One region of the Kitasatospora sp. NPDC059795 genome, then DNA from elsewhere that is predicted to be linked to it. Evidence: riboswitches for the same ligand, from Rfam matches in the RefSeq annotation. Region 1 holds a riboswitch; each other region holds the start of a gene.
The links. A riboswitch is a leader RNA that binds a small molecule or an ion and turns the genes downstream of it on or off. The one in region 1 is predicted to bind cyclic di-AMP.

Region 1 (10,015 bases):
CGGACGGGGACGGCCCCACCGTCCCCGGGGTGCGCAACTTCCGGGACGCAGGCGGGCTCGGGGCCCTCCCCCGCGGAGTGCTGTACCGCTCCGGCGCCCTGGACGGACTGACGCCCGACGGCGCGCAGAAGCTGTGGAACCTCGGCGTGCGCACCGTCATCGACCTGCGCAGCGCTCCGGAGACCGCCGCCCGCCCGGACGCACTCGGCGACAGCGGCATCCGGCACCTGCACGTCCCGGTCTTCCCCGAGCAGCGCTGGCCCGAGGAGCAGGCCGAGCTGTACCCGCTGATGGCCGAACACGCCGGACGCCCCGCCGTCGCGGCGGTCCGCGCCCTGCTCACCGCCGAACGCCGGGCTGTCCTCATCCACTGCGCGTCCGGCAAGGACCGCACCGGCCTGGTGGTCGCCCTGGTGCAGTCGCTGCTGGGAGCCGCCGAGCCGGAGATCCTCGCCGACTTCCTCCACTCCAACACCGCACTGGGCCTCACCAGGCCCGGCCCCGACGTCCCCGGCCACGCCACCCGCCCGGTCACGGCCGTCCTCCTGCGACGCGCCCTGGTCTCCGTCCGCTCCCACCACGGCACCCTGGACGACCACCTGCGTGCCCACGGTGCCCGGGCCTCCGAACTCGCCTCCCTGCGCGCCGAGTTCCACTCCCCGGACCGCCGGTAGCGGCCGGGCGGCGCTGCGGTGCCGACCTGTCGGAGGGGCGTCGGCGACTGCCGAAGAGCCCTGTCCGCTACTCCCCGGCACCGTGGTGGAGGTGAGCTGCGAGCCGACCGGCCGGTGTGCCGCGTCCGGAACGGACCACGCGGTCGGGGACGGCGCCAAGTTCCTGTTCGACCTGTGGCTGTTCTCCTTCACACCCGGCCTCGCGCTGATGGCACTGGGCGCCCGTCGCTCCACCAAGCTCCGGCGCGCGGGAAGGCCGACCCGCGGCGGCATCGGTATGCCGCTCCGCCTGGTCATCGTGTGGTTCGTCGTGCTGCCGGTCCTGGCGCTGGTGCTGGGCATCGTCTCGATCGTCCTTCAGACCTTTCTGTTGATCAGTTGCGCGGGTGGGTCTCGTACATCCGCACCGCCACGGTGACGCCCGCCGCGGCGGTCAGTGCGGCGACCGCCCAGATCGCGGTGGTCACGCCGTACGCGTCGGCGAGGATGCCCGCCAGCAGTGCGCCGACCGCGAAGCCGCCGTCGCGCCAGAGCCGGTAGATGCCGACGGCGCGTGCCCGCCAGGCGGGGTGGGCGACGTCTCCGACGACCGCCAGCAGCGTCGGGTAGACCAGCGCGGTGCCCGCGCCCAGCAGGGCCTGGGCGGCGGCCCACACCGGGAAGCTGGTCCCGACCGCGACCAGGCCGAGGGCGGCGGCCTGCAGCAGCATGCCCGCGGTGATCAGGTGCTTGCGTCCGATCCGGTCCGACCACCAGCCGGTGAGCATCTGCCCTGCGCCCCAGACCGCCGGGTAGAGCGCTGCCAGGATGCCGATCCGGCCGAGCTCCAGTCCGTGCGCTGCGTACAGCAGCGGGAAGATGCCCCAGGCGAGGGCGTCGTTGAGGTTGTTGACCATGCCGGCCCAGCTGGCGGCGGACAGCGCCCGGTCGCCGAGGCTGGTGGTCCGGGCTATTCGGGCCGTACTGAACCTCGCCGGGTCGTCCGGTCCGCCATGCGCGGGAGCCGTACCGCTGCTCTCGGACGCCGGCACGGCCGCGCGCTCGGGCGTCGCCTCGACTGCGCGCATCGCTGCACCGGCAGTGGCCGTTCCCTCCGGCGGCGTGCCGCTGGACGCCGCGTGTGCGGCGGCCTCGGCCCGGGCGTGTTCGCGGGTCTCCCGGACGGCGGCGACCGTGAGCCCCAGGCCGAGTGCGACGTAGGCCGCGCCGAGCAGGAAGGGCTGCGGGCGCAGACCCCACTGGGCCGCGATGGCGCCGGTGGCGGTGGCGGTGGCGGCCACCGCGAGGTAGCCCGCCGCCTCGTTGAGGCCCATCGCGAGGCCGCGCCGGGCCGGGCCCACCAGATCGATCTTCATGATCACGGTGGTGGACCAGGTGAGGCCCTGGTTGACGCCGAGCAGCACGTTCGCCGCGACGATCCATCCCCAGGTCGGCCCCCAGGCCAGCATCGCCGGTATCGGCAGGGCCACCAGCCAGCCTGCGATCAGCACCGGCCTGCGCCCGTACCGGTCGGAGAGGGTGCCGGCGAAGAAGTTGGTGACCGCCTTGGTCGCGCCGAACGCCAGGATGTACGTCAACGCCCCCGTGTAGGCGGACATGTGGAAGACCTGGCCGGCGAGCAGCGGCAGGACCGTCCGCTCCTGGCCGAGCATGCCGCCGACCAGGGCGTTGACCGCCACCAGCAGGCCGAACTGGGCGAGGTTGGCGCGCAGTCCGAGCCGGATCGGTCGGGTCGCGGCCCCGCCGGCCGGGGCGGCCGGGGCGGCCGGGGCGGTGCGCGGAGCGGCGTTGGGCGCGGCTGCTGGGGGCGGCAGCGGGCGCTTGGCCTGAACGGACATGGGTGGCTCCCGGGTGGTGCGTGGATCGTGGTGCGTGGAGGAACGGGGCTCCACGGGCGTCGGTCGAGCGGCGGAGCATCATCGATGATATTCCAATCTTTCATGGATGAATGGAACTCGTCTCCACCAGTGGCTGCGCGGGCAGCCTCCGGACAGCCGGCAGGGCGAGCAGGAGGAAGGCGGCAGGAACGGCCAGCGCGGTCATGCCGAACAGCGTCCGATGGACGCCGATCCCGTCCGAGAGCGGGCCTGCGAGCACCAGGCCGAGGGGCATCAGGGCCACCGCGATCAGGTGGTCGTAGGAGCTGACCCGGGACAGCACCTGCTCGGGTATGTGCACCTGGAGCGCGGTCTCCCAAAGCACGAAGAACAGCGAGACGCCGACTCCCGTACAGGCCTCCAGCAGCGCGATCACGGCGACCGGCGCACCGGAGCCGATGATCAGCGCCTGGCAGGAGGCGATCGCCATCGCGACGGCGGCCACCGCCATCGGCCGGGCCGGTTTCAGGCGGTAGGCGCAGACGTCGCCGACGATCGAGCCGAGGCCGAAGGCCGCGACCACCACGGCCCAGGCGCCGGCCCCGCCCCATTCGCGATCCGCCAGGACCGGGCCGAGCACGAAGACGGAGGGCAGCACCACCACGTGGTAGACCGCCATGGCGAGCATCCCCGACCACACCCAGGTCCGTTCCCGTACCTGCCGCCAGCCGACCCGGAGTTCAGCCAGGAACCCGAGCCGCTCGGCCCGCTCCGCGACGGCCGGACCGCCCACCGCACCGAGCCTCGCCAGCACGGCGGCGCTGGCGGCGAAACTCACGGCATCCACCAGCAGGGCTCCGCCCGGCCCGACCAGGGCGACCAGCGCACCGGCCAACGCCGGACCGACCACCAGGCCCACCGAGTGCACGAACCCGCGCAACGCGTTGGCCTCGCCCAGCCGTTCACTCGGCACCAGCAGCGGAAGCAGCCCGGTCGAGGCCGGCAGGAAGAATGCGTCCGCCACTCCGAACACCACCATCAGCAGTGCCAGCACCCCGACCCGGGCCGTCCCGGTGAGCAGCAGCACCGCGACGGCGGCCTGGACAGCACACCGCACCAGGTCGGAGACCAGCATGATCCGCTGTCTCGGTATCCGGTCTGCCCACACCCCGCCGATCAGCGTGAAGACCAGCATCGGCAACAGGCCCGCCGCGGTCACCAGCCCGACATCGACGGCCGAGCCGCCGATCGACAGCACCGCGAACGGCAGCGCCACGAACGACACGCGATCACCCAGGATCGACAGCGACTGGCCGACGAACAGGCGGGCGAACTGGCGCTCCACCCGGAGCACTTCGGGAATCAGCGCAGCCACGGGCACCTCCACAACAGGTCGGGGAAAAGCGATCACCGCGATGGTAGGAAGCCCCGGAACAGCCTGTCGCGTGATTTATCCACAACGCGACCAATGCCCCGATTTACCTCAACTGCCGTCATCAACACCGAAGTTGACTGCCACCCAGCCCGATTCGCCCGAAAACCGGCCGCTGGCCTTCCCTCCTTCCCGCATCCCAATCCCACCGATCGGCCAGACTTTCGCACCCCCCCTTCCGACCGACCGGCCGTCCGATCGCCCGACCTTGCCCAACGCCCCAAGCACGCCCGGCCGCGCCCGACGTCCCGAACGACCGTCAACAGGTCGCCCACGCACGGACGCCGCACTTCCCCGCTCCCACAAGGACGTTCCGTGCCCGACGGGCGCCCGAGCCCACGTGACGCACCCGTGATCCGGGCGCGATGAGCTTGTGATTGGTCCGTTCGAGTGAATAGGCTCGGTCCCGCCCGCACCGCCGGGTCCCGCACGCGGCAACGCCGAACCCTGTCCGCCGTGTTGTCGGGTCGACCACCACAACCCTGGACAGGGACGGGGGAACCAGGTACGTCGCCGTCCCCACGGCTAGGGGTGAAGCCGCCCGCACCGGATCCGACCGGAACGCGGCGGCCGGGCCTCCTCCCGGTCCGAACCCGACAGCTCACCTCGCAGGCGTGCGGAGAGGACCGGACATGCTCTTCACGGGTTCCGGGCGCCACCGTCGGCAGAGCCCGGCGGAGAAGGCCGCCGAGCGGGCGATCGCCGCGGCAGGCGTCGCCGGCGTCGGCCTCGCCCTGCCGTTGCTCGCCACGACGGGCGCACACGCCGCGCCCAGCTCGGTCTGGGACCGGGTCGCCGCCTGCGAGAGTGGCGGCAACTGGACCTCCGACTCGGGCAACGGCCTGTACGGCGGCCTCCAGATCACCGCCCAGCGCTGGGTCGACTACGGCGGCGCCCAGTACGCCGAGCTGCCCAGCGAGGCCACCCGCAGCCAGCAGATCGCGGTCGCCGAACGCATCCTGGCCACCGAGGGCCCGCAGCCGTGGGCCTCCTGCGTGGACTCCGCGGACCTTCGCACGGCCAGCGCCCCCGGCGTGGTGGACAACAACGACTCCGCGGACGAGTCGGGTGCGCTGCGCGGCGCCCGCGGCGCAGCGGCCGTCAACTCCGCCGCGGACGGCACCGTCGCCGCGCCGAACGCCGCTCCGGTGTTCTCCGGCCTGCCCGGCTACGACCCGATCTACCACGTGTACTGGTACCAGAAGAACGGCGCCTGGTTCTGGACCAGCCACCAGAGCCTGTACGAGCGCTACATGCAGCTGACGCGTCCTCAGCCGCCCACGGCCACGCCGTCCCCGACCACCACCCCGGACGCCCAGGCCACCCCGCCCGCGCCGGGCACTCCGGCCGACCCGAGCGCCACCCCCAGCCCGACCACGCCCCCCGAAGACCAGCACGGCAACGGGAACGGCAACGCGAACGGGAACGGCGCCGAGAATGGCAACGGCCACTCGCCCGCCCCGGACCCGGCACCCACCACCCCGGACCCGAGCACGTCCGCGCCCACCGCCCCGCCCGCGTCCACCGACGCCCCGCCGGCGTCGAGCGCCCCGGCCACCACGCCTCCGTCCCCGCAGCCGTACACCGTCGGCCCGGGCGACACCCTCGCGAACATCGCCCGCAGCCACGAGCTGGGCGGCGGCTGGACCGAGCTCTACAAGGGCAACCAGCAGGTGGTGGGCGAGAATCCGGACCTGATCCGCCCGGGCCAGGTGCTGAACCTGGGCTGACGCCCGCCCGGGCCGGCCGCCGTCAGTTCGGGACGGCGGCCAGCCCGGTGCACCCGCGCAGTCCGTCGCGGCGTTTCTGCGCGGCCTGCGCCGCGCTGCCGGCCTGCGGAACGGGAACGCCCCGACCGTCGATGTGCGCGGGGGTGAACGTTTCTCCGGTGACCCGCCCGTCCGCGGTGATGGTGAGCGTGGTGACGCCGGTCTCGTCGGAGGCGGTGTAGTTCGAGGTGCCGTACCAGAGGAAGTTGCCGAAGCCGTACGCCACATAGGTGTTCCCGAGCATGCCCGCACCGAGCATGGTGTGGGCGTGGGTGCCGACCACGGCGGTGGCTCCGGCGGCGGCGAGCTTCTTGGCGAGTGTCTTCTGCGCGGCGGTCGGGCAGGCGACGCCTTCCTCGCCCCAGTGCAGGTAGACCAGCACCACGGGTGCCTGCGCCTTGGCCTCGGTGACGGCGTGCAGCAGCGACTTCTCGTCGAACGCGGAGGCGATGCCGGCCTTGTGCTCGCCGGCCCGCCACTTCTGGTTGGTGAGTTCGTCGACCTGGCTCGCCGCCAGCACGGCGACCTTCGTCCCGTGCACGGTGGCGATGTGCGGCGCGAAGGCTTCGGCCGCGTCCTTGCCGATGCCGATCAGCGGGATCGGGGAGCTCGCCTTGGCGGCGAGGGTGTCGGCGAGGCCGTCGGCGCCGAAGTCGACGGCGTGGTTGTTGGCCTGGGAGAGCACGTCCACTCCGGCGTCCTTGAGCGCGGTGAGCGCCTTGGGGCCGGTGCGGAAGGTGTAGGTCTTGGGTTCGGGCTTGCCCCGGCCGGTGATCGCGGTCTCCAGGTTCAGCACCGCGAGGTCGGCGGCGGCCAGGGTCTTGGCGATCGGCCCGAGCGCGGTCTCGGCGGTGGGGGCGGTCAGCCGGGAGGCGGTCCGGCCCTCGAAGTGGACGTCGCCGGCGAAGGCGACCGTGATGGCACCGGCCCCGGCACTCGATGCCGCGCTCGCCCCGGCACTGTCCTCCGCCCCACCGTTTCCGGGCACCGCGGACGACGTGCCCCCGGCGGATTCCCCGGCGGGGGCGGTGGCCGTCGTCCCGTCTCCGCCCGGTGGTGTCGGTCCGCCGCACCCGGCGACGGCAGTGAGCAGCAGGACGGCGACAGCGGCGGTGCCGAGTGGTGCGCGGCGCATGGTGATCCCCCCGGATCGTTCGGTGCGTCGCACTGTATCTGCGCCACTTCCGCACCGGAAGGCCGCTTCCGCACCGAACGGTCACAACCGGGCCGCCGACAGCCCCCGTCGCTCAGGCGATCACTCCGGCGGCGCGCAGCAGCCAGCGGTTGGCGCCGCCGACGAGTCCGGCCCGGTCCAGGACGCCGATCACCTTCCGCGCCATCTCGATCTTGGTGCTGCGCCAGTGCGGGTTGGCCCGGGCGACGGCCTTGCCGACCTTCGGGTCGATGCCGACGGCGGCGTAGACCCGGGGGTGGATCAGCGCGGTGGTGGCGAAGTAGATGACCACGCCGAGGAAGAGCTGCTCCCAGCGTCGCTGCACCATTCCGAGGCGCTTGCGGACGAGTTCCTCGCGGGCGTAGCTGATGTGCCGGGCCTCCTCGATGACGTGGATCCGGGAGACCTGCCGGATGAGCGGCTGGAGGGTGTCGTCGTTCATCACTTCGCGCTGGAAGGCGTCCAGGATCTCTTCGACGTACATGGTGCCGCCGAAGGTCTGACTGTGGGTGGAGATCGCCTTGAACAGCCGGCCGAGGTTGTGGGCGACGAATCCGGCACCGTAGGAGGGCGCGCCCATCTTGGCGATCATGCGGGCGAACATGATCGAGTGCCGGCATTCGTCGGCGATCTCGGTGAGCGCGTACTGGACGTGGTTGCTGGTGGGGTCCCGGTCGAAGGCGTGGCGCAGCAGCATCTGCATGAGGATCTCCTCGAACCAGATGCCGACGCTCGCGATCGAGGCGACCTCGTGCTTGGAGAGCTCGATGCGCTCGTCCTCGGTCATCCGCTCCCACAGGCCGGTGCCGTAGAGGGAGAGGTGCCGGGGCGGGCAGTAGTAGGCGCCCGGGACGGGGTCGGCGTCCCAGTCGACGTCCTTGAGCGGGTCGAACGAGAGCTTCGCGGAGGAGGCGAGCAGACGTTCGGCGGTGCGTTCCCGGTCGGGGGCGGTGCGCTCGCGGTCGGGGGCGCCGGGTGTGGCGGCGGGCTGGGGCGGCATGCCGGCTCCTTCGCGGTGGGGTGGAGTGGAACGGTGCCACTGCCCGCGAAGGTAGAAGTTATTAGACTGCCCGTCAATACAATGCGCAGAAGACGGCGCCCGCCGCCCTTCTGATGGTCCGTCAGCCGCGCCAGCCGGCCGGGTCGGACCATGCCGCCAGGACCCGCCCGCTGACGTAGCGCCGTGCTGTGCCGTCCACGGGGTCGGTGAACTCCAGGCAGCGGGCGAGCAGTTGGAGCGGGCGCCGGTAGTCCTCGGGGTCCTGTTCGGGCAGCAGTTCGGGGTAGATGGGGTCGCCGAGGATCGGCAGGCCGAGCCCGTTCATGTGCACCCGGAGCTGGTGGGTGCGGCCGGTGCGCGGGGCGAGCCGGTAGCGGCCGAGGCCGTCGCGGGTCTCGATCAACTCGACCCGGCTCTCGGCGTTCGGTTCGCCCGGCACCCGGTAGGCGTCCAGTCGGCCGTGGTCCTTGACCAGCCGGTCGATCACGGTGGTCGGCAGGCTCACCGCCGGATCGTGGCGGGCTATCGCCTCGTACGTCTTGACGGTCTCCCGCCGTTCGAACAGTCCCTGGTAGGCGCCCCGGCAGGCGGGGTCGGCGACGAACAGCACCACGCCGGCGGTGAGCCGGTCCAGGCGGTGCGCGGGGCTGAGCCGGGGCAGGCCGAGGTCGCGGCGCAGCCGGGCGAGCGCGGTCTCGGTGGCGTGGCTGCCGCGCGGCGTGGTGGCCAGGTAGTGCGGCTTGTCGGCGACGACGATCCGCTCGTCGCGGTACAGCACCTCGACGGGGAACGGCACCACGGGTTCGGGCGGTCCGGGTTCGCGGTGGAACCAGACGTGGCCGCCGGGCCGGTAGGGCGCGGCGGGGGCGATCGGCCCGTCGGCGCCGACGAACTCGCCGGCGTCGAGCATCGCCGCGATCCGTCCCGGCCCGACGGCGGTGCCGTAGCGCTCCTCCAGGTAGGCCCGGACGGTCGGCCAGGGCCCGTCGATCGGCAGGCGTACGTGGACGGGGTCGATGCCGTCGCGCTGCGGCAGGGGGCTGACGGGGGCGGGGGGCCTACGCGCCATCGGGCGCCGCCCGGTGGTCGGTCCGACGGGTGTCCATCCGGTCCACGATAGCGGCCGATCACCCGTCTGGGCGCGGGCGGCCCGGCGTGCGACGATGGCAGGGCGGTACCCGCCCCCGGAACGGCAGGTGGCCAGATGGACACCGACAAGCAGGGCATTCACCGGATCCGCCCCAGTTCTCCGTTCGCGGAGGGCGGTGCGCAGCTGCCGGACGGCCTGCTGGCCATTCCGGTCGCGACGGCCCTGGTCTCCGCCGACGGCCGGATCCTGCACTGGAGCCCGGATGCGGAGACCCTGCTCGGTTTCCCCGCCGAGCAGGCGGTGGGAGCCCGGGCCGCGGACCTGCTGGTCGGTACGGACCGGCTTCCGGAGGTGCTGGAGCTGTTCTCCCGGATCCTCGACGGCCGCCCGTTCTCGGGGATCTTCCCGGTGCGGCACCGGGACGGGCACCTGGTGCGGCTGGAGTTCCGGACCTTTCCCATCGTCGGCCCGGGCGGCGTCCCGATGGTGCTGGCGGTGGCGTCCGACGTCAGCTCGGTGCGCAGACTGGCCTCCGACCTGGCCATTCTGGACGGCTTCTTCACCCAGTCCCCCGTCGGCATGGCGGTGTTCGACACCGAGCTGCGGTTCGTCCGGTTGAACGACGCGCTGGCCGGGTTCAACGGGGTGTCGCGGCAGCAGAGCATCAAGCGGCGGCTGACCGAGGTGCTGCCGAGCATCGACGGGCAGCAGGTCGAGGCGATGATGGCGCAGGTGCTGGCCGACGGCGAGTCGGTGCTGGACGCCCGCACGCACGGCTGGACGCCGGCCGACCCGGAGCGCGAGCACGCCTGGTCGGTGGCGTGCTTCCGGCTGGACCAGCCGGACGGCAAGGTGCTCGGGGTGTGCGTGACCGTCGTGGACATCACCGACAGGTTCGAGGCGGAGATCGCCGCCGAGGCCGCCCAGCAGCGGCTGGCGCTGCTGAACGACGCGTCCGCCCGGATCGGGACCACCCTGGACCTGGCCACCACCGCCCGTGAGCTGGCCGAGACGGCGGCGCCGCGGCTGGCGGACGCCGTGGTGGTCGAGGTGCTGGAG
Region 2 (10,015 bases), on a different contig from region 1:
TCGTCGAGATGCTGGTGGAACGCGGCGTGGCCGGCATCGTGTTCGTCTCCGGACTGCACGCCGACACCACCGCCGACCACGACCGGTACGCCAAACTCTCCGGCCGCCAGGTCCCGTTCGTGCTGATCAACGGCTTCAGCGAGAAGATCGCCGCGCCGTTCATCTCCCCGGACGACCGGGCCGCGATGTGGATGGCCGTGCAGCACCTGGTCGAGCTCGGGCACGACCGGATCGGGCTGGCGGTCGGACAGAAGCGCTTCGTCCCCGTGCTGCGCAAGATCGAGGGCTTCACCGCCGCGCTCCAGCAGCTCACCGGGCGGACCGCCGACGAGGCCGCGGACCTGATCCACCACACGCTGTTCAGCGTGGAGGGCGGGCACGCCGCCGCGCAGGCGCTGCTCGACAAGGGCTGCACGGCGATCGTCTGCGGCTCCGACATGATGGCGCTCGGCGCGATCCGCGCCGTGCGCCGCCGGGGGCTGTCGGTGCCGCAGGACGTCTCGGTGGTCGGGTTCGACGACTCGCCGCTGATAGCGTTCACCGAGCCGCCGCTGACCACTGTGCGCCAGCCGGTCGAGGCGATGGCCACGGCCGCCGTGGACGCGCTGCTGGAGGAGGTCGGCGGAAACCCGGCGCAGCGCTCGGAGTTCATGTTCCAGCCGGAGCTGGTGATGCGCGGCTCCACCGGGTCCGGTCCGCGCAACTGACGCTATTTGCTGGTGGCTTGTGGCACCCGTTGCGGCCCTCGGGAGGGAACTCCCGGGGGCCGCAGGCGTGTTCAGGTGTAGAGCTGCTCGATGTCGCGGCGGTAGGCGGTGGTGACGGCCTGCCGGCGGACCTTCAGGGACGGGGTGAGCAGGCCGCGTTCCTCGGTGAAGTCGCCGCCGACCACGCGCACCCGGCGGATCGACTCGGCGCGTGAGACGGTCGAGTTGACGGCCCCGACCGCCTCGGCGAGCGAGGCCAGCACGGCGGGGTGCACCGGGATCGCGCTGGTCATCTCGGGTGCGGGGGCGGTGTCCGTGGCGGCGGTCGGCGGGCGTTGGCGGAGGAAGTGCTCCACCGCTTCCGGGTCGAGAGTGATCAGCGCACCCACGTACGGGCGGCCGTTGCCGACCACCAGGCACTGGCTGATCAGCGGGTGGGCGCGCAGCCGGTCCTCCAGCGGGCCGGGGGAGACGTTCTTGCCGCCGGAGGTCACCAGGATCTCCTTCTTGCGGCCGGTGATGGTCAGGTAGCCGTCCTGGTCGAGCCGCCCCAGGTCGCCGGTGGCGAACCACTGCTCCCGCTCGGGCCGCTCCGCGCCCAACTCGTAGTAGCCGTCGAAGATTTGGCCGCCGCTCAGGAACACCTCGCCGTCCTCGGCGATCCGCACCGCGCTGCCGGGCACCGGCGGGCCGACGGTGCCCGGGCGGGGCCGCAGCGGCGGGTTCACGGTGGACGGGCCGGTGGTCTCGGTCAGCCCGTAGCCCTCGTACACCAGCACGCCCGCGCCGGCGAAGAACAGCAGCAGTTCCGGGTCGATCGAGGAGCCGCCGCTGATCGCGTACCGGATCCGGCCGCCCATCGCCTGACGCACCCTGCGGTACACCAGGGCGTCGTACAGCCCGTGTGCGAGGCGCAGAGACAGCGGGACGGGGGCGCCCTCGCCGGACAGCGCGGCGAGTTCGGCGCGGGCGTAGCGCACCGCGACCTCGGCGGCCCGGTCGAAGACCCGCACCGCGCCCTTCGCCTGCGCCTCGGCCCGGCCCATTTGGTGGATCTTCTCGAACAGGTAGGGCACGCCGACCAGGAAGGTGGCGCCGAACTCGGCCAGGTCGGGCCGGAGTTCGGCGGGCTTCAGGGACGGGCTGTGGCCGAACCGGATCCGGCCGAACACGCAGGTCACCTGGATCATCCGGCCCAGCACGTGTGCCAGCGGCAGGAACAGCAGGGTGGACGGCGCCTCGCCGGTCGCCGCGGTGAACACCGGCTCCAGCATGGCGTGGCAGTTCGCCGCCTCGGTGAGGAAGTTGGCGTGGGTGAGCAGGCAGCCCTTGGGGCGGCCGGTGGTGCCGGAGGTGTAGATCAGGGTGGCCTCGCTGTCCGGGCCGAGCGCCGCCCGGCGCTGCGTCAACTCCCCATCGGGGACGGCCTTTCCGAGCGTGCCGAGGGTGGCGACGGCGTCCTCGTCCAGCCGCCACAGCGTCACCGTGTCGCCGGTGCGGGCGATCGCCGCGGTGAGCGCCTCGGCGGTGCCGGCGTCCTCCGCGACCGCCAGCACCGCACCCGAGTCGCGGAGGATCCACTCGGTCTGCTCGACCGAGGAGGTCGGGTAGACCGGCACCAGGGACGCGCCGGCCGCCCAGGCGGCGAAGTCCAGCAGCGTCCACTCGTAGCGGGTGCGGGACATCAGCACGATCCGGCCGCCGGGCCGCACCCCGGCGGCGATCAGGCCGCGGGCGGTCGCGGCGACCTCGTCGGCGAACTGCCGGGCGGTCACCGGCTGCCAGCCGCCGCCCGGTCGGCGCCTGGTCAACACCTCGGCGTCCGGGGCGAGTTCGGCGTTGCGGAACGGCAGATCGGCGAGGCTGCCGGCGTCCGGCGGCGGGACCAGGTACGGGGTGCGGGCCTCGACGACCCGGTCGTTCTCGCGCAGCACTTCGACGGGTGCACGGTCGCGCAGGTGCGCGGCGCGGGCGGCCCGGGCGAGGGGGTGTGCCATCAGCGAACTCCCTTGGGTGGGATGGGGGTTCGCCCAGGGTAGGGACTCCGTCGCAAACTTACTAGACGGTAAGTTCCTTGCCGGTAGCGGAGGTTGGTCGCTCAGCAGCACCTCCAGCGCGAGGTCCACGTCCAGCGTGATCGTCGGCTTCGACGTCGGACAGGCCGCTGCCCCCGAAGCCGACCAGGTCTTCGGGGGCAGCGTTGTGCGGGTGGATGTGCGCCGTGCGAGAGCGCCGTGCGCGGGTGCCGTGCGTGGGTGCCGTGCGAGGGGTCAGACGCGACCGGCGAAGTCCGGCGCCCAGTTGGCGATGGTCTCGGTCTTCACGCCCGACTTCGGGTTGGCGGCCTCGACGTACTTGCCGTCGCCGATGTAGATCGCGACGTGGTAGACGCCCGAGTTGGAGCCGTTGTTCGACCAGAACAGCAGGTCGCCCGGCTGCAGGCTGTTCAGCGAGACACGGGTCGCGTAGTCGGCCTGGTCGGCGGCGACGCGCGGCAGGCTGATGCCGGCCTGACGGAACGCGGCCTGGGTCAGGCCCGAGCAGTCCCAGCCACCGTTGCCGGTGCCGCCGTAGATGTACGGCTGGCCGACCTTGGACAGCGCGAAGTCGATCGCCGCGGCCTTCGAACCGGTCGCCTTGACGGCGGTGGTGGCGTTGGTCGTGGTGGTCGTGGTGGTCTTCGCGGTGGTGGTCGCGGGGGTGCTCTTCGCCGGGGTGCTCGGCTTGGCGGGGGTGCTCGGCTTGGCCGGGGCGGTGTCGGAACCCGTGGAGCGGTTGCTCTTCCAGGTGGAGCCGTTGGAGGAGGACTTGGCGGCCGGGGCGGACTGCTGGGCCGGGGCCTCGGCGACCGAGACGTTGCCGAGCGCCAGCTTCTGACCCGGGTAGATCATGTCCGCGCCCTCGGTGAGCACGGAGCGGTTCAGGTCGTAGAGCTTCTGCCAGCCGCCATCGACGTGCTGGTTCTGCGCGATGGCGGACAGCCAGTCGCCGGCCACCACGGTGTAGCTGCCGTCCGCCTTGGCGGCCGGGGCGGTCTGCGGCTGGGCCTGCTGCTTCGGAGCCTGCTTCGGGGCCTGGCTCTGCGGGGCCTGGGTCTTCGGGGTCTGAGCCTTGGGGGCCTGAGCCTTGGGGGCCGGGGACTGCTTCTGCGCGGTGTCCTGCGAGCCGGAGGACTTGGCGGAGGTGTCGACCTGCGGGGTCTCGCCGCCCTTGGTCAGGCCGGCCTTGACGGAGCACACCGGCCAGGCACCGGGGCCCTGGGAGGCCAGCACCTTCTCGGCGACGGCGATCTGCTGGTCCTTGGTGGCCAGGTCGGCGCGCGGGGCGTACGCGGTACCGCCGAAGGCGGCCCAGGTGGAGGCGGTGAACTGGAGGCCGCCGTAGAAACCGTTGCCGGTGTTGATCGACCAGTTGCCGGTGGACTCGCACTGGGCGACCTTGTCCCAGGTCGCGACCGAGGCGGCGGAGGCGGTGCCGGCCATCAGGCCGGGGACGGTGAGGCCGATGCCCACCACGCCGGTGGTGGCGATCAGACGGCGGGCGCGCTTGGAGCTGACGGGCAGCATGAAGGTGCGTTCCTCTCCCACGCCTGCGAGGTGAGCTGTCGGATTCGGGCTGGAGTTGCCCGGCCGCGCGCACCTTCCGGTGCGCCCGGCTTCACCCCTAGCCCCGGACCGGTCCGTCAGGACCGCCCCAGGGCGACTTACCTGGTTCCCCCGCCCCTGCCGCGGTGCGTTTCGCATGAGCCGGCTCGCCCGGCGGCAGGATTCGGCGTTCCGGGTGAGCTGGGTCCGTGTGTCCACGAACGTGGGCAGGAGATTAAGCGGATTTAAGGATGATTAGCAAATGCCTGTGACGGCCGTCACCGGGCCCGGAAAGCGCGATCAAGGAATTCCCGGCGAACTGCGGTGGGGTCGGCGAGAACTGCTGCGCCGTCAGGGAGTTGGCGATCTTGTGCCCGTTTTAGGGTGTTATGCCGCTTGGTGAGTAAATGTTCGTCTTGGTGGCATTTGCGATCGAGTCAGTGGGGTGATTTGAGTGCTTCTGTCCGCCTTTGCTGACGGACCATGGAACTCCGCCGGGCACCCGTTTCTGTCGAACTGACGAATGACGATACGTCAGAATGCTTAACCGTTGTGGAAGTCCCCGATTCCCGATGGACCCGCCACCTATGCTGCCCCCGACGATTCGGAGTCCCTGCTGGGTGATTCGGGAGGCGGCCATCGTGGAGCAGTGGGAGAACGGGCGGCACCGGCGGCCGTTGCTGGGGCGGCGGCGAATGCTGACCTGGCTGGCGGTCGGGTCGGTGACGGCCGTCGGTGGGGGAGTGGCGCTGCGGCAGTCGCTCGCGGGGGCGGCGGTGGCGCCCGCGGGCCCGCAGCCGACGCAGGGTCTGCCCGCGTTGGACGAGAGTGGGCGGAAGTGGTCGGACGTCAAGGGGTGGGGCGGGAAGGCACCCGGGGCGGGGAGCGCTGTTCGGATCACCGACAAGGTGGTGCTGGACACCGATGCCCGGGTCGGCTCGCTGCTGATCGACACCGGCGGCTCGCTGGTGTTCGCCAAGGGCCGGTCGCTGACGCTGGAGAGCGGGGGGAACGTCGAGGTGCGGGGTGTGCTCGCGCTCGCCCCCGATGCGGCGCACACGCACACGCTGCGCTTCCCCGGGATCGACGAGCACCGCTTCCAGGGCGGCGGCATGACCGTCGTCGACACCGACACCGGCCTGTGGGTCACCGGCAGCGGCTACCTGCGCCTGGACGGCGCACCCCGGACCGCGTGGGTGCGGGCCGCCGGGGAGTTGAAGGCGGGTGAGAGCACGGTGCGGCTGGCCGCCGCCCCCGAGGGCTGGCAGGTGGGCGACGAACTCGCCGTCACCCCGACCGCGCCGCCCGACGCCGAGGGCTTCTCCGAGGCGTACGACCTGGCGACGATTCAGCGGATCGACGGCCCGAACCTCACCCTCGCCGCGCCGCTCCAGCACGCGCACCCCCGGGTGGGCGTCGGCGGCGGTGCGGTGTTCGGCGCGGAGGTGCTCAACCTGACCCGCAACGTCCGGGTCGAAGGCACCGAACAGGGCCGCGCCCACGTCCACCTGACCTCCAGCCGCCCGGCCGACATCCGGCACGCGGCGCTGAGCCGGCTCGGGCCGCGCGCCGCCGGGAAGGACAGCTGGAACGGGCAGCCCGTCACCGAACCCGTCCTCGGCCGGTACGGACTGCACTTCCACATGCTGCAGGACGCCTCGCGCGGCACCGTGGTCGAGGGCGTCGTCGTCCGCGACGCGGGCAGCCACGCGTTCGTGCCGCACATGAGCCACGGCATCACCTTCCGGGGCTGCATCGCCCACCACACCTGGGAGGACGCGTACTGGTGGGACGGCCCGAGCGACACCCGCAATCCGCAGGGGCCGTCCGACGACATCGGCTACCTGGGCTGCGTCGCCTCCCGCACCGTCTTCGAACCCAACCAGCGCGGCTACCGGCTGACCGGGTTCAGCCTCGGCGCGGGCACCGGTTCGACGGCCCGGGACTGCGTGGCCGTCGGCGTCCAGGGCGCCACCGGCGCGTCAGGGTACGAGTGGCCGGAGAACAGCGAGGGGGTGTGGACGTTCGAGAACTGCCTGGCGCACAACAACCTGGAGAACGGCATCTTCGTCTGGCTGAACGCCGCACACCACCACACCGTCACCGGCTTCGCCGCCTACCACAACGGCGGCTGGGGCATCGAGCACGGCGCCTACCTGAACGACTTCGACTGCACCGCCTCGGTGCTGTACGGCAACGCCGCCGGCGGGATCGCCGTGCACGCGCTCGGCCGCGACAAGGGCACGGTGCTCGACGGGCTGCTGATCGACGCCGCCGGGCAGTCCGACTACGCGGTCTCCACCCTCAAGCACCAACTCGACGGCGAAATGGTGGTGTTGAGCCGCAGCCGGCTGACCGGCTACCGGAAGGCCGGGGTGGCGTTCCGGGCCACCGTCGACGGCAAGCCCGACGACATCGCGGTGCTGGACTGCGAGTTCGGCGACGGGCCCGAGCTGTGGCTCGACCCGGAGGCGCCCGCGCCCAAGCAGATCCTGTTCCGCAAGGCCGGGCAGTCGGGGACGGTCGCGCTCGCCAAACCCGCGCCCGGGCTCGCCGCCGGGCCGTGGAACGCCGCCACCAGCCCCGCGAACGCGCCCACCCCGCCGCGCCAGGTCGTGCTGCCCGCACTGAAGTTCACCGACAGCGCGCCGAAGACCGGCCGCGTGCAGGGAGGGTGAAAGCGCGACGGGCGGGAACGCGTCGATGCGCTGCTCCCGCCCGTCGCGGTCCTCGGACGGCGCGTCAGCGCGCCGCGTGCGCCCCCGACGTGGTGCGCTGCTCGGCGGCCGCGGCCTCGGCGGCCTCCAGCTGCTCCTGGGTGGGCTCGGGGAGCGCCGCCAGGTAGCTGGAGGCGATCAGCTGAGCCACCGTCGGGTAGGCGCCGATCGGGGCGGCGCTCGGGCAGCCGGTCTCCTCGGCGGCCGTGGCCAGCAGCTCCGGGTCGGCCTCCGGGCCGATCACCAGCGGAGCCAGCGCGGGACGCGCGCAGCCGGTCGACTTCAGGTGCGCGACGGCCGCGGCGACCGAGCCGGGCACGTCCAGCGCGGCCGGGACGACCGGCACGGCGAGCCGGGCGGCCAGCAGCACACCGGTGATGCCGGCGGCGGCAGCGGCCTCCTCGCCACCGGTGGTGGTCAGCACCACGCCGTCGGCGGCGGTGGCGATCGCGAACAGGCGGGCGCGGTCGGCGCGGGCGAGGTCCGCCTCGGACAGGCGCACGTGCACGGCCTCGGCCAGCAGCGGGTGCGGGCCCAGCGGGTCCAGCACCTGCGCGCCGGTCTCGGCCGCGGCCTTGTGCAGCTCCGGCAGGAACTCGTGCGGCCCCGGAACCAGCGGCACCACCACCGGCGCGGCCAGGCCGGCCTCGGCCGCCGCGCTCAGCAGGTCGGCCACGGTCGGAGCGCCCTCGCCGCCCAGGTAAGCGGCCGTCACCTCGATGCCCGGCTGGTCGCCGCGCACGATGGACAGCAGCTCCTCGACGGCCGGGCGGGTGTCCGGCCCGGCGACGGCCGGAACCGCCAGCACCAGGGCAGGCGAACCGGCCATGATCTCGGGGCGCTCGGGACGGCGGTGGCGCCCCCGCGCACGGGAGCCTGGCGTACGGACGGGCAGTGGCGCGCCCGGGATGGCTGCGGTGCTCATGGGCCAGATCGTAGGACATTGCCCAGCGTGCCTTGCAGCCGGATGCCGACAGCGGGCGGCTTTCCGCCAGGAAGTGACGGTCATCACAGCGCGAGTTGTGACTGGCTGTGAGGCGCGGGGCGGGTGGTGATGATCGACAACGCGCTGACGGCTGTGTGCGGACGGTCATGGAGCGATGGCCGATTTGCTGTGCTGTGTCCGCTTACGCACCGTCAATTGCAGCCCTGTGAAGGCTTGGTGTCGGCATTGGCACGTTCGTCTGCACGGGATATTTCTCGTGCTGATGCACGTGCAGCCGAGCTATCATCACGTCAAGTGAGGCATTCACCAGGGTCTGGGGAGAAATCAATGGGTGAGGCGTACAACGGCATGGCGGCGGCGGAGCTCGACGTCGTCTGGCAGAAGAGCCGCTACAGCAACTCGAAGGGCAACTGTGTGGAGTTCGCCGCGCTGCCGGGCGGCGGCGTCGCGATGCGCAACTCGCGTTTCCCCGACGGGCCGGCGCTGGTCTACACCCGGGCGGAGATCGACGCCATGCTGCTCGGTGTGAAGGACGGGGAGTTCGACCACCTTGGTTCCGCGTCCTGACGGAACATCAGCAGTGCTGCAGCCTGGCCGTCGTGGGAGAACCCACGACGGCCTTCGTGTTTTCCGCAGGGCTCCCCGTGCGGGTGCGGGGGCGGGCCGATGCGGATTCGGGCAGGTGCGGATTCGGGCGGGCGCAGGTCCGGGCGGGCGCGGATTCGGAGGAGCGGAAGAGTCGCGGGCGTCAGGCGGAGCGGCGGTGCCGGCCGAGGTTCGGCACCGAGGGTTCGACGAGGGCCTCAGGTATGCGGGCGTCGAACAGTGCCCACACCACCTTCCCCGCGCCCGCCAGCGGGTGCCAGCCCCAGGAGCGGGAGAAGGAGTCCACCAGGTGCAGACCGCGGCCGGACTCCGCCACGAAGTCGGCCTCGCGGGCGATCGGGCCGGAGCTGGACGGGTCGCTCACCGCGCACACCACCTGCGGGGCCCGGTGCACCAGGCTGATCCGGATCGGCAGCGAGCCGACGGCCAGTTGGGGCGCGGTCTGGGTCGGGACACGGGACGGCTCGTGCTGGCCGAGGGCGTGCCGCAGCGCGTTGGTCACCAACTCCGAGGCCACCAGGGCGACATCGTCGAAGAGGTCGCCGAGTCCCCAGCCTTCGAGGGTGGTTCGGGCGAACTCCCGCGCGGTGCGCACGGCTTCGAAGCGGGGAGCGAGCGTACAGCTGACCACATGCGGGTCGGTCGCCAGGGCCGTACCGGTGCTCATGAAGAGCTCCTCCCATAAGGGGGCGGACACGGCGGGACCCACCGGGGTCATGCCGGTCACCTCCGACTCGCTCGGCCGCTCTGCCGCCGTGCCGGACCGCTGCGCGCACACGCAAGTACCCAGCGACGCACGGGCGTTGCCGGGACGGGTGTGCGGAATCGCGCAAGCTGTCGACGCGGAGCCCGCGGGGTTGCCAAGGGCGTGCAAGTGCACGTGCACCATGGTCCTCTGCGCTCACGGCAGATGCAAGAGTCGATTCACGTGCAGTCGTGCGATTGGCATATGCATGCACCGGATGCACGTGCAAGATGGTGTCTGCGCGTCAGAACCGGTAGCCCGGCGCATCACTACCGGCACTCAGTGCGTCCAAGTGATGGCAGACTGTGCAACTGGTCTTTCCGAGTGGAGGTTTGGTCAGATGACCACAGTGCAGCCCGGTGGGGGCTCGATGGTTCGCCGCATCCTCCTCGGCTCCCAGCTCCGCCGACTCCGCGACAGCTGCGGGATCAGTCGGGAGGACGCCGGCTACGCGATCCGCGCCTCGGAATCCAAGATCAGCCGGATGGAACTCGGCCGGGTCTCCTTCAAGGAGCGCGACGTCGCCGACCTGCTCAGCCTCTACGGCCTGGCCGGAGGCCCGGAGCGCGAGACCCTGCTCGCCCTGGTCCGCGAGGCCAACAAGTCCGGCTGGTGGCACAGTTACAACGACGTGCTGCCCAACTGGTTCCAGACCTACATGGGCCTGGAGGAGGCCGCCGCACTGATCCGCACCTACGAGGTGCAGTTCA
Region 3 (10,015 bases), on a different contig from region 1:
ATGGTGGTCGGCGACCGCAAGCCCTTCATCGCCTGCCTGATCACCATCGACGACGAGTTCTTCCCGCGCTGGAAGGCCCTCAACAACAAGCCCGCCGACGCGACCGTCGCCGACCTCCGCGAGGACCCCGACCTCCTCTCCGCCCTCCAGACCGCCGTCGACGACGGCAACCAGGCCGTCTCCCACGCCGAGGCCGTCAAGAAGTTCCGCCTCCTCACCACCACCTTCACCGAGGACAGCGGCCACCTCACCCCGTCCCTCAAGCTCAAGCGCAACGTCGTCCTCAAGGACTTCGCCGCCGAGATCGAGGCCCTCTACACGAAGTAGGGAGAGCACAACCAGGGGCGCGGGGAACTGCGCGAAGCGGAAGGCACCCGACCGCAAGATCGCGACGCAGGACAATGACCTGCACGTGATCGCGACCTTGCGGTGGGGTGCCTTCTTCGCGCCCACCTGCGCTCAGCGCACCTCAAGCAACCCCGTGAGCCGCTCCGCCAGCATGTCCCAACGCCAGGCGTCGTGAACCCACTTGCGCCCGGCCTCCCCCATCTCCCGTCGGAGACTCTCGTTCGCCAGCAGCCGCACCAGCCGCTCCGCGAGCACCGTCTCCCCGCCCTTCCCCGGCACCACGAACCCCGTCTCTCCCTCGCGGACAGCGTCTGGTGCCCCGCCCGAGTCCCCCGCGACCACCGGCAGCCCCGTCGCCGAGGCCTCCAGGTAGACGATGCCCAGCCCTTCCACGTCCAGCCCGCCGCGCCGCGTCCGGCACGGCATCGCGAAGACGTCGCCCGCCCCGTAGTGCGCGGGGAGCTCCTCCCAGGGCACCGCTCCCGTGAACACCACCGACGACCGCACCCCCACCGAGTCGACGAGCTTCTCCAGCTCGCCCCGGTAGGGCCCGCCGCCGACGATCAGCAGCACCGCGTCGGGCTGCGCCGCCAGCACCCGGGGGAAGGCGCGGATCAAGGTGTCCTGCCCCTTGCGGGGGACCAGCCGCGACACGCACACCACCACCGGGCGCTCCGTCAGCCCCAGCCGCGCCCGGACGACGTCCCCGCCCGAGTCCGGCCGGAACGTGGACTCGTCCACGCCCGGCGGCAGCTGGACCATCCGCGAGGCGACCCGCGGCCCGACCGCCCGGGCGATCCGCGACCGGGTGTACTCGCCGAGGTACGTCAGGACGTCCGTGTTCCCCCCGATCCGCCGCAACAGCTGTGCGGAGACCGGCAGTTGGGCCCACGCAGCCTCGTGCCCGTGGGTCATGCCGAGCAGCCGCCGCGCGCCGGCCCGGCGCAGCGTGGGGGCCATCAGCCCGAGCGGCGCGGCGGCCCCGAACCACACGGACGTGCACTTCTCGGCACGCAGGATCTCCGCCGCCCGCCGGGTGACCCGCGCGGTGGGGAGCATCATCCTCGTGCGGTCGCGAATCACCGGGAAGGGCTGCTCGGCGTCGAACTTGGCCACTTCCCGACCGTCCCGCCAGGTGGATGCGTACACCACGATCGAGCCGGCAGGTTGACGGACGGCCATGTTGTGGACGAACGCCTGGATGCCGCCTGGCCTGGGCGGAAAGTCGTTGGTGACGATGAGGGTTCTGTTCATGTGCCGCGGCTCGCTCGGTCAGGGGGTGCTCGGAGTACCCGTGAGTGGTCCGTACGATAGGTCACCGTGCCCGTCCGCCGGGAACGCGGCCCGCACCGTCCACGGCGGCGGGACCGTCGCAGGCCCGAAGGTTCGGACACGGTTCGGAGAAGTTAGAGGACATCGCCGCAACCGATGCGGTGTGCTGGTGGTCCTTAACCGGTGCCCCCGGCGCGCCTGCCCGGTACCGGTGCGTACGCGACGACCCGAAGGAGCGTAGTGGAGTCAGCCCAGGCCGAACGGCCCGGAAGTTCGGAGCCCCCGGCGCTGCCTGCCTCGCCCGGTTCCGCCGCGCCCGTCCCCGCGCAGCCCGGTCCCGCGCAGCAGGCGCAGGAAGCGCCGCAGACCCCCGCCCCGAGCCGTCGTCCGCTCTGGGTCCTGGGGGCCGGCTGGGTGGTCACCCGGACCCTGCTCGTCCTGGTGGTCTCGGGTGTGCTGCGGATCGCCAGCACGGACGTGACCGCGGACGTCTCGGTGATCTACCACAGCTGGTACGAGGTGCTCTGCACCGGCACGTTCCCGCTGGACGACGTGACCTGGCAGTACCCGCCGGGCGCGGCGCTGGTGATCCTGCTGCCGGGCCTGCTGCCGTGGTCGTACCTGGTGTCGTTCTTCGTGATCTGCGTGGCGGTGGACGCGGCGGCGATGGCCCTGCTGATGCGCGCGGGCGTGCGCCGGGGCCGCAGCTACCTGGGCGCGTGGTTCTGGCTGGTGGGCGTGCCGCTGCTCGGCCCGACGGTGTACTGCCGGTACGACATCATCGTGACGGCGCTGGCGGTGGCGGGTCTGCTGGTGGTGCTGCGCCGCCCGGCGCTGGGCGGCGTGCTGCTGGGCCTGGGCGGTCTGCTCAAGATCTGGCCGCTGCTCGCGCTGTTCGGCACCCCGCGCGGCCGCCGCACCCGCCGCGCGTGGACGTCGGCGGCGACGTTCGCGGGGGCGCTGGGCTTCCTGCTGACGGCCGGCATGAACGGGGCGTTCGAGTTCCTGAAGTTCCAGTCGGAGCGCGGCATCGAAATCGAGTCGCTGGGCGCGCTGCCGCTGCACTTCGCGAAGCTGGCGGGGTCGTGGCACGGCACCGTGACGATGAACTACGGCTCGGTGGAGTTCCTCGGCCCGTGGGTGCCGGTGATCTCCAAGGTGATGGTCGGCATGACGGTGGCCGGTTTCGGCTGGCTGCTGATCTGGCGGCTGCGGGCGGCCCGTTGGACCTCGGCGACCACCTTCGACGCGGCGCTGTGCGCGCTGCTGATCTTCACCGCGACCAGTCGGGTGATCAGCCCGCAGTACATGATCTGGGTGGTCGGCCTGGCCGCGGTGTGCCTGACGGTGCGCCACACCAGCCAGCGCCCGGTGGCGGTGCTGGTGCTGGTGGCGACGGTGCTGACCACGCTGGAATTCCCGGTGATGTTCGGGACGGTGAACCGCAGCGAGCTGCCCGGCGTGCTGGTGCTGACGGCCCGCAACCTGGTGCTGCTGGCCGCCACCCTGGTCTCGGCGTACCGGCTGTGGCGCTCCACCCGCCGCCGGGAGGCGGTGACCACGGTGGTGCTGCCGGCCGGTCAGGTGGGCCCGCAGTACCCGGTGCGGCCGGGCATCGCCTACGAGCAGGACCTGCTGGACGACCTCACCCCGGCCGACCGGCCCTGACCGCCCCGGCCGGACCCGACCGCCGCCCGGCCCTGCAAGTTTCTGAAAGTGCTTGCAGGGCCGGGCTTTTCGCTGCCACCATCGCCGGATGATCGACTACGACATCCTGATCGTCGGCGGCGTCGGCGTGGACACCATCGTCCGGGTGGACCGCCTGGAGATCCCGCCCGGCCGCGACTCGGCGCACGTCCCCCCGGTCCTCGACTACCCGGCGCACACCGGCAACGGCGTCGCGCTGGCCTGTCACGCGCTGGGTCTGCGCACCAAGCTCGCCGACTTCCTCGGCGAGGACCCGCAGGGCGCCCTGGTGCTGGCCGAGTACGCCCGCCGCGGTCTGGACTTCAGCCACCTGCCCGCCCCCAACGGCACCCCGCGCAGCGTCAACCTGGTCGACGCGGACGGCCTGCGGTTCTCGTTCTACGACGGCCGCCACCCGGCGGACGCCCGGCTGCCGCGCGCGTTCTGGCTGCCGCTGCTGGAGCGCTCCCGGCACGTCCACCTGTCGATCACCGGCGTCAACCGGGACATGTACCCGGACGTCGAGCGCCTGGGCCTGCCCAGCTCCACCGACCTGCACGCCTGGGACGGCGAGAACGAGCACCACCGGTTCTACGCACTCCGCTCGGACGTGGTGTTCCTGTCCGCGGCGGGCCTCGGCAACCGTCCGGAGGCCGTGATGCGGTCGATCCTCGAACACGGCCGGGCCGAACTGGTGGTCGCCACCGCGGGCTCGCACGGCGCGTTCCTGCTGACCCGCGAGGACGAGGCGCCGCGGCACTTCCCGGCGGTGGACCCGGGCGCACCGATCGTCGACAGCAACGGCGCGGGCGACGCGTTCGTCTCCGGTTTCCTGCAGCGCCGGCTGGCGGGCCGCCCGGTCGAGGAGTGCATGCGCGCGGGCTCGGCGGCCGGCGCGTTCGCCTGCACCACGGCGGGCACCCACACCGCGTTCCTGGACGCGGCGGGCCTGGACCGGGCGCTGGCGGGCTGACCGATCAGTCCCGGAGGGTGGCCACCTCGGACTCCCAGTTCTTGGTGAACTCCGCGACGCCCAGGCCGAGTTCGGTCCGGAAGGCCCGGTCCAGGCCGCCGCTGCCGTTCTGCCCGACCGCCCGGTACAGCGCCACCAGCCGCTGCGGGCCGTGCCGGCGCGCGATCAGGTCGCAGGCCAGCCAGGACTGCTCGTAGGCCTGGGCGATCCCGGCCGAACCGGCGGTGAAGGCGTCGTCGGTGGGCAGCCCGACGGGCATCCGCCCGTTCCGGACGTCCCTGGCCAGCTCGGGGGCGATCTGCCGGGTGGTGCGCCCGGTGCCCTGGTAGCCGGTGTAGTCGGCGACGCCCTCGGACAGCCACAGCGGGGTGGCCGACCTGGTGTCGGCCCGCGTCGCGACGTGGGTCGCCTCGTGGGTCACCACCACCCGCCGGCCCAGCGGGCTGAGCTGCCGGTACGCGTCGGGGTTGACCACGATCCGGTCGGCGGGGGTGTGCGTCGGCGCGCCGCCGACCGCCAGGGTGACGGCCGCTATGCCCTGGTAGGCGTCCGCCGAGACGTCCATGCGGCGGGCGAACTGCTGGACGGTGAGCGGGAGTTCGAGCAGCAGCCGGCCGGGCCTCCAGGGGCCCCAGACGCCTTCCACGGTGGGCACCGCACGGTCGGCGAGCTCGGCGAGGTCGGCCAGTTCGGCCTCCTCGCCGAGGCCCAGCACCGTGCTGTGCTGCCCGTTGGCGGTCCGGACGGTGCCCAGGTCCCAGGGCGCGACCGCGCCGACGGGCACCTCCCGGAGCACCCGCCAGCCGGCCGGCTCCCGCTGGAGGTCGATCTGCCGCTCCAGCAGCGCCGGATAGTCGTCCACGCCGGCGATCCGGTAGCCGAGTTCGGCGCCGACGGTCAACCGTTCGACGCCGGGCACGGGTTCGGTGAAGGTGGTGAGCCGCAGGGTGTACTCGCTGAACCGGATCGCGGCGGTGCGGGTCAGCAGGTCCCGGTCGGCCTCCTCGGCGCCCGCCGCGGTCGGCAGCCCGCCGGGGTCGCGCCGCAGGATCGCGCCCGCCCGCCGGGCCAGCACCTGCGCGACGGCGTCCCGGGCGCCGGACGGCGCGCCCGGCCCGGGCGGGACGGCGGCCGGGGCGGCGGGCCCGGCCGGAAGCACCCGGGGCAGCGACAGCTGGGCGGCGCACCCGGCGGCGACCAGCAGGGCGGCCCGCCGGGACAGCGAAGCCCCGGCCTGCCGCGGGGCTTCCGGCGGCAGGTCGGTGACCAGGGGCTCGTGCTGGCTCAGACCCGCACCACCGAGTTGACCGGCATCGCGCCGACGCTCTCGTAGCGGACCCTGGCGCCGGGGTGGGGGGCGTGCACGACGACACCGCCGCCGGCGTACATGCCGACGTGGTGCCTGTCCTTGAAGAAGATCACCAGGTCTCCGGGCCGGGCTTCGGCGAGGCTCACCCGCCGACCGGCCGTGGCCTGTCCCTGCGAGGTCCGCGGCAGGGTCACTCCGGCCTGCCGCCACGCCCAGTACATCAGACCGGAGCAGTCGAACGCGCCGGGGCCGGTGGATCCGTACACGTACGGGGAGCCGATCTTCGAGACGGCGGCGTTCAACGCGGCGGCGGCGCGGTCGGAGGCGGCGGGTTCGTCGCCGAGGTCGAGCCGGTCGGTGCCGCGGGTGGCGCGCTGCTGGGCGTCCCGGGCGTCGTCGGCGGCGAGCCGGTCGCGCTCGGCGGCGCCGAGGCCGCCCAGCAGCAGCTGGGCCCGGGTGAGCCGGCTGCGGACCTCGTCCTTGGCGGCCGCCAGCCGTTGCCGGGCCGCTTCGAGCTCGGCGAGCTTGGCGGTGGTCTCCTGCCGGCGCTGGTCCAGCCGCCGCTGCCGCTCGTTCAGGTCGCGCAGGACGTCGTTCTGCCGGGCGGTGGCCTGGCCGAGGGCACGCGCGCCGGCCAGGTAGGACGCCGGATCGTTGTCGAGCATCAGCCGAACGGTGGGATCGAGGCCCTGGGAGCGGTACTGGGCGGCGGCCACCGCGCCGAGGTCGGCGCGCAGCCGGTTGAGGTCGTCCTGCCCGGAGGCGACCTGGCCCTGCAGCTCACCGGCCTCGCGCTGCAATCGTTTCTGCTGCTCCTGGGCGGCGTTGTACCTCTCGGAGGCCTGCTCCGCCTCCTCGTACAGCTGGTCGACCTGCGCCTTGACGTCGGTCCGGTCGGGCGGATCGGCCGGTGCGGCGCCGGCCGGGGCCACGCCCAGATGGAGCACCCCGGTCGCGGCGGCGGTGAGTGCCAGCGCGCGGGCGAAGCGCTGGACACCGGGCAGTGGGGGGCGACGGTGCACGGACACGTGCGACGGCTCCGTTCCTACGGCCTGCCCGTCGCCGCCCGCTGGTCGGGCGGCCGTCCGCACGGGGGGCCGGGGCAGAGGTTAGCGAGTCGGACGGATCCAGTCCAAACCCCGACAACATCGAATATTCGACCGCGAATCGGACACCGGAACGACTACGGCCCGGCACCCCCTGTGCGGGGTGCCGGGCCGAGCGGAGTGCGGGTCCGTCAGATCCGGACGATCTTGACGATCGGCATCACGGTGGCGGACTCGTAGCGGACCTGCGCGCCGGTGTGCGGGGCGTGCACGATCTGCCCGTTGCCGACGTACATGCCGACGTGGTGCATGTCGCCGTAGTAGATGATCAGGTCGCCGGGCTTGGCGTTGGCGATGTTGGTGCCGATGTTGGTGCCGGCGCCCGCCTGGGCCTGCGAGGTGCGCGGGATGGACACACCCGCCTGGGCGTACGCCCACTGCATCAGGCCGGAGCAGTCGAAGGTGCTCGGACCGGCCGCGCCGTACGAGTACCAGCTGCCCAGCTTCGACAGCGCGGCGCTCATCGCGACGCCCGCGTAGCCGGCCGGGGCCGGCGCGCTGAGGTCGGTGCGCGTGGTGTCGCGGGAGGCCCGCTCGGCCTGGCTGCGGGAGGCGTCGGCGGCCTTCGCCTCGGCCGCGTTCAGCTCGTCGCGCTCCTTCTGGGTGAGCGTGTTGAGCAGTTCCTGCGCCTTGGCCAGCTTGCCCTTGATGTCGTCCTTGTCGGCCTGCAGGGCCTTCGTGGTGGTGTCCAGCTCGGCGAGCTTCTGCTCCGCCTCCTTGCGCTGGCCGTCCAGCTTGGCCTGCTCCGACTTGAAGCTCTTCAGCAGGTCCGACTGGGTGGCGCCGACCGTGTTGAGCGCGCCCGCCTGCCCGAGGAAGTCGTCCGGGTTGCTGGAGAGCATCAGCTGCATGGTCTGCGGGATGCCGCCGTTGCGGTACTGCTCCGCGGCGATGTTCGCCAGGCTGTCCTGGACGGTGGTGACCTGGTCCTGCTGGCGGGCCAGCTGGTCCTGGAGCTGCGAGACCTGCTTCTGCAGGGCCTGCTGCTTCTCCGCGGAGGCGTTGTACGCCTCGGTCTTCACCTCGGCCTGCTCGTTGAGCTGGTCGACCTGCTGCTTGACCTGGTCCTTGGTGGGCGCCGGGTCGGCGTGCGCGCCGGTCTGGGCGGACAGCGCCACGGCGGTGGCGGCAGCGGCAGTGAGAATCGAGACCCGGGCACGGCCGACGGGCTTGGGACGACGATGGGACGCCACGAAGGCGGACTCCTTCTTCCTCACACACCGCCTACCGGGTGAGCTGACGGGTTCGGGCCGGAAGAGATGCCCTACAGCGCCTCACCGACCGCTGTCGCGGCCGACCTGGCGCCGATTCACCCCGGGGGAACGTGGTTCCCCGGCTCCGTTCGACAGCACCCCGGTGGGGCATCCCCGTCGGCGGATCGCGTTCTGACGATCCGCCCGCTGCGTCACGGACTCGGCGGCGACCTCCGCCGTCGCCCCCCTTGGGCGATCGACTCTGCGGCGGTCGAACCAAGACCCTAGTAACCGATCCGTGATCCGTTCAAATCCTTGTCCGAAAAAAATCTGAATCTGAGTCAATTACAAGGACGAAACTGACCGAATGTAAGGGATTCGTTGCGCAGTGCGTAGCATTTCCCGGTGCCCGCACAGAAAACGCGACGCCCGGACGTGTGCGAGATCACAGCGGTATCTCGACCCGTCCGGGCGTGTCACAGCGCGTCAGTTGCGGCCCTCTGTGGGCATATGTCCGATTCTTCGGGTCGTCAGACCCGGCGGATGGTCGAGATCGGCATCGCGTCCACCGGCATGGTCTTCACGACGTCACCGGTGTGCGGCGCGTGCACCACCATGCCGCCGCCGATGTACATGCCGACGTGGTGCCGGTCGCCGTAGTAGACCACCAGGTCACCGGGCTGCGCGTTGTGCCAGTCGGTGCCCACGCTGGCGCCGACGCTGCCCTGCGCCTGCGAGGTGCGCGGCAGCGAGACGCCGGCCTGCGCGTACGCCCACACCATCAGGCCGGAGCAGTCGAAGCTGCCCGGACCGGTCGCGCCCCACACGTACGGCGCGCCGCGCTTGCCGAGCGCCTTCGAGACCGCGACACCGGCGTAGCCACCGGCCTGCGGCAGGTTGCTCAGGTCGACCCGGTCGGCGCCGCGGGAGGCGGTGCCGCCGCCCTGGGTGATCGAGAGGCGGTCGGCGGCGGAGAGCGTGTTGAGCAGGCTCTGCGCCTCCTCCAGCTTGCTCTTGACCTCGTTCTTGGCGTCGTTGAGCGCCTGGGTCGAGCTGTCCAGCTCGGCCAGGACGGCCGCGGCCTCCTGCTTCTGCTGGCTCAGCCGGCGCTGCTGGTCCTCCAGCGACTTCAGGGTCTCCGCCTGGGTGCTGGCGGCCTGGTCGAAGGAGGACGCCTGGGACAGGTAGCCGTCCGGGTCGGAGGAGAGCATCAGGCGCACCGACGGGTCGATGCCGCCCTGCCGGTACTGGTCGCCGGCCACCGCCGCCAGCCCGGAGGACAGCTCGTTCAGCTGCTCCTGGCCGCGCGCGACCTGGTCCTGCAGCTGGTCGGCCTGCTTGCGCAGCTGGTCGGCCTTCTCCTTGGCGCCGTTGTACTTCTCGGCCGCCTGCTCCTGCTCGTCCAGCAGCTTGTCGACCTGCGCCTTGACCTCGTCCTTGTTCGGCTTGGCCGGCGCGGCGTGCGCACTCACCTGGGCCGACAGGGCGACCGCGGTCGCGGCGGCAGCGGTGAGCACGGTCACCCGGGCGCGACTCGGCTGCTTGGGACGGCGGTGGGAGGCCAAGGTGGTGCTCCTTCTTCCTCTGGACTCACCCGATCGAGCGACAGTCCGGAATATAGGTTTGACGCCAGACCCTAGTGAAGTCTCCACCCCCGCGTCCACTCCCGGGGGGCTTTCGGTTCCCGTTCCCCGCCCCTCTTCACCACACCGACACACTCCGGACGCCCCACCGTCGCTGACCGCCCGTCAGTGCGTCCGAATCACCCCGCTCAGCTGCGCGACAGCCGGTTCAGCAGCAGCACCGAGGCCACCGGGCGGGCGCCGGCCTTGCGCACCCCGTCCGCGACCTCCTTGTCGGCGGAGACCACCACCACCGGCCGGCCCTGCGGCTCGGCCCGCACCATCCGGCGGATCAGCTCGTCCGCGGTCTCCCCGGTCCGGCTGAACCGGACCCGCACGCCGCGCGGCGGGGCCATGATCACCGGCACGTCCAGGTCCTGGCCGTCGAACACGCAGGTCACCTCGGCCTGGGTCCGCTGGGCCAGCATCGCCAGGCCGCCCAGCAGCCTCAACCGCTGCTGCTCCAGCGGCAGTTGCGGGTATCCGGTCTTGGTCACGTTGTAGCC

Region 2: another riboswitch for cyclic di-AMP. It lies ahead of ACFV4P_RS19300 (transglycosylase family protein); the one in region 1 lies ahead of ACFV4P_RS22895 (transglycosylase family protein).
Region 3: another riboswitch for cyclic di-AMP. It lies ahead of ACFV4P_RS11240 (NlpC/P60 family protein); the one in region 1 lies ahead of ACFV4P_RS22895 (transglycosylase family protein).

What each region holds. Positions count from the first base shown of each region.
Region 1 covers NZ_JBHWID010000011.1:111,858-121,872, reverse strand. Annotated here, with positions in the region: gene ACFV4P_RS22915 (tyrosine-protein phosphatase) at 1-674, shown strand, start outside; gene ACFV4P_RS22910 (hypothetical protein) at 757-1,092, shown strand; gene ACFV4P_RS22905 (MFS transporter) at 1,049-2,512, opposite strand; gene ACFV4P_RS22900 (MFS transporter) at 2,613-3,866, opposite strand; cyclic di-AMP (ydaO/yuaA leader) riboswitch at 4,386-4,552, shown strand; gene ACFV4P_RS22895 (transglycosylase family protein) at 4,556-5,653, shown strand; gene ACFV4P_RS22890 (CapA family protein) at 5,676-6,827, opposite strand; gene ACFV4P_RS22885 (diiron oxygenase) at 6,940-7,866, opposite strand; gene ACFV4P_RS22880 (pseudouridine synthase) at 7,988-8,935, opposite strand; gene ACFV4P_RS22875 (SpoIIE family protein phosphatase) at 9,071-10,015, shown strand, end outside.
Region 2 covers NZ_JBHWID010000008.1:354,114-364,128, forward strand. Annotated here, with positions in the region: gene ACFV4P_RS19290 (LacI family DNA-binding transcriptional regulator) at 1-707, shown strand, start outside; gene ACFV4P_RS19295 (AMP-dependent synthetase/ligase) at 779-2,704, opposite strand; gene ACFV4P_RS19300 (transglycosylase family protein) at 2,978-4,294, opposite strand; cyclic di-AMP (ydaO/yuaA leader) riboswitch at 4,281-4,452, opposite strand; gene ACFV4P_RS19305 (hypothetical protein) at 4,933-6,969, shown strand; gene ACFV4P_RS19310 (hypothetical protein) at 7,034-7,933, opposite strand; gene ACFV4P_RS19315 (DUF397 domain-containing protein) at 8,282-8,521, shown strand; gene ACFV4P_RS19320 (ATP-binding protein) at 8,703-9,227, opposite strand; gene ACFV4P_RS19325 (helix-turn-helix domain-containing protein) at 9,646-10,015, shown strand, end outside.
Region 3 covers NZ_JBHWID010000004.1:372,761-382,775, reverse strand. Annotated here, with positions in the region: gene ACFV4P_RS11270 (AMP-dependent synthetase/ligase) at 1-327, shown strand, start outside; gene ACFV4P_RS11265 (glycosyltransferase family 4 protein) at 460-1,602, opposite strand; gene ACFV4P_RS11260 (glycosyltransferase 87 family protein) at 1,861-3,288, shown strand; gene ACFV4P_RS11255 (carbohydrate kinase family protein) at 3,377-4,279, shown strand; gene ACFV4P_RS11250 (hypothetical protein) at 4,284-5,438, opposite strand; gene ACFV4P_RS11245 (NlpC/P60 family protein) at 5,564-6,616, opposite strand; gene ACFV4P_RS11240 (NlpC/P60 family protein) at 6,826-7,887, opposite strand; cyclic di-AMP (ydaO/yuaA leader) riboswitch at 7,902-8,052, opposite strand; gene ACFV4P_RS11235 (NlpC/P60 family protein) at 8,418-9,452, opposite strand; gene ACFV4P_RS11230 (NYN domain-containing protein) at 9,659-10,015, opposite strand, start outside.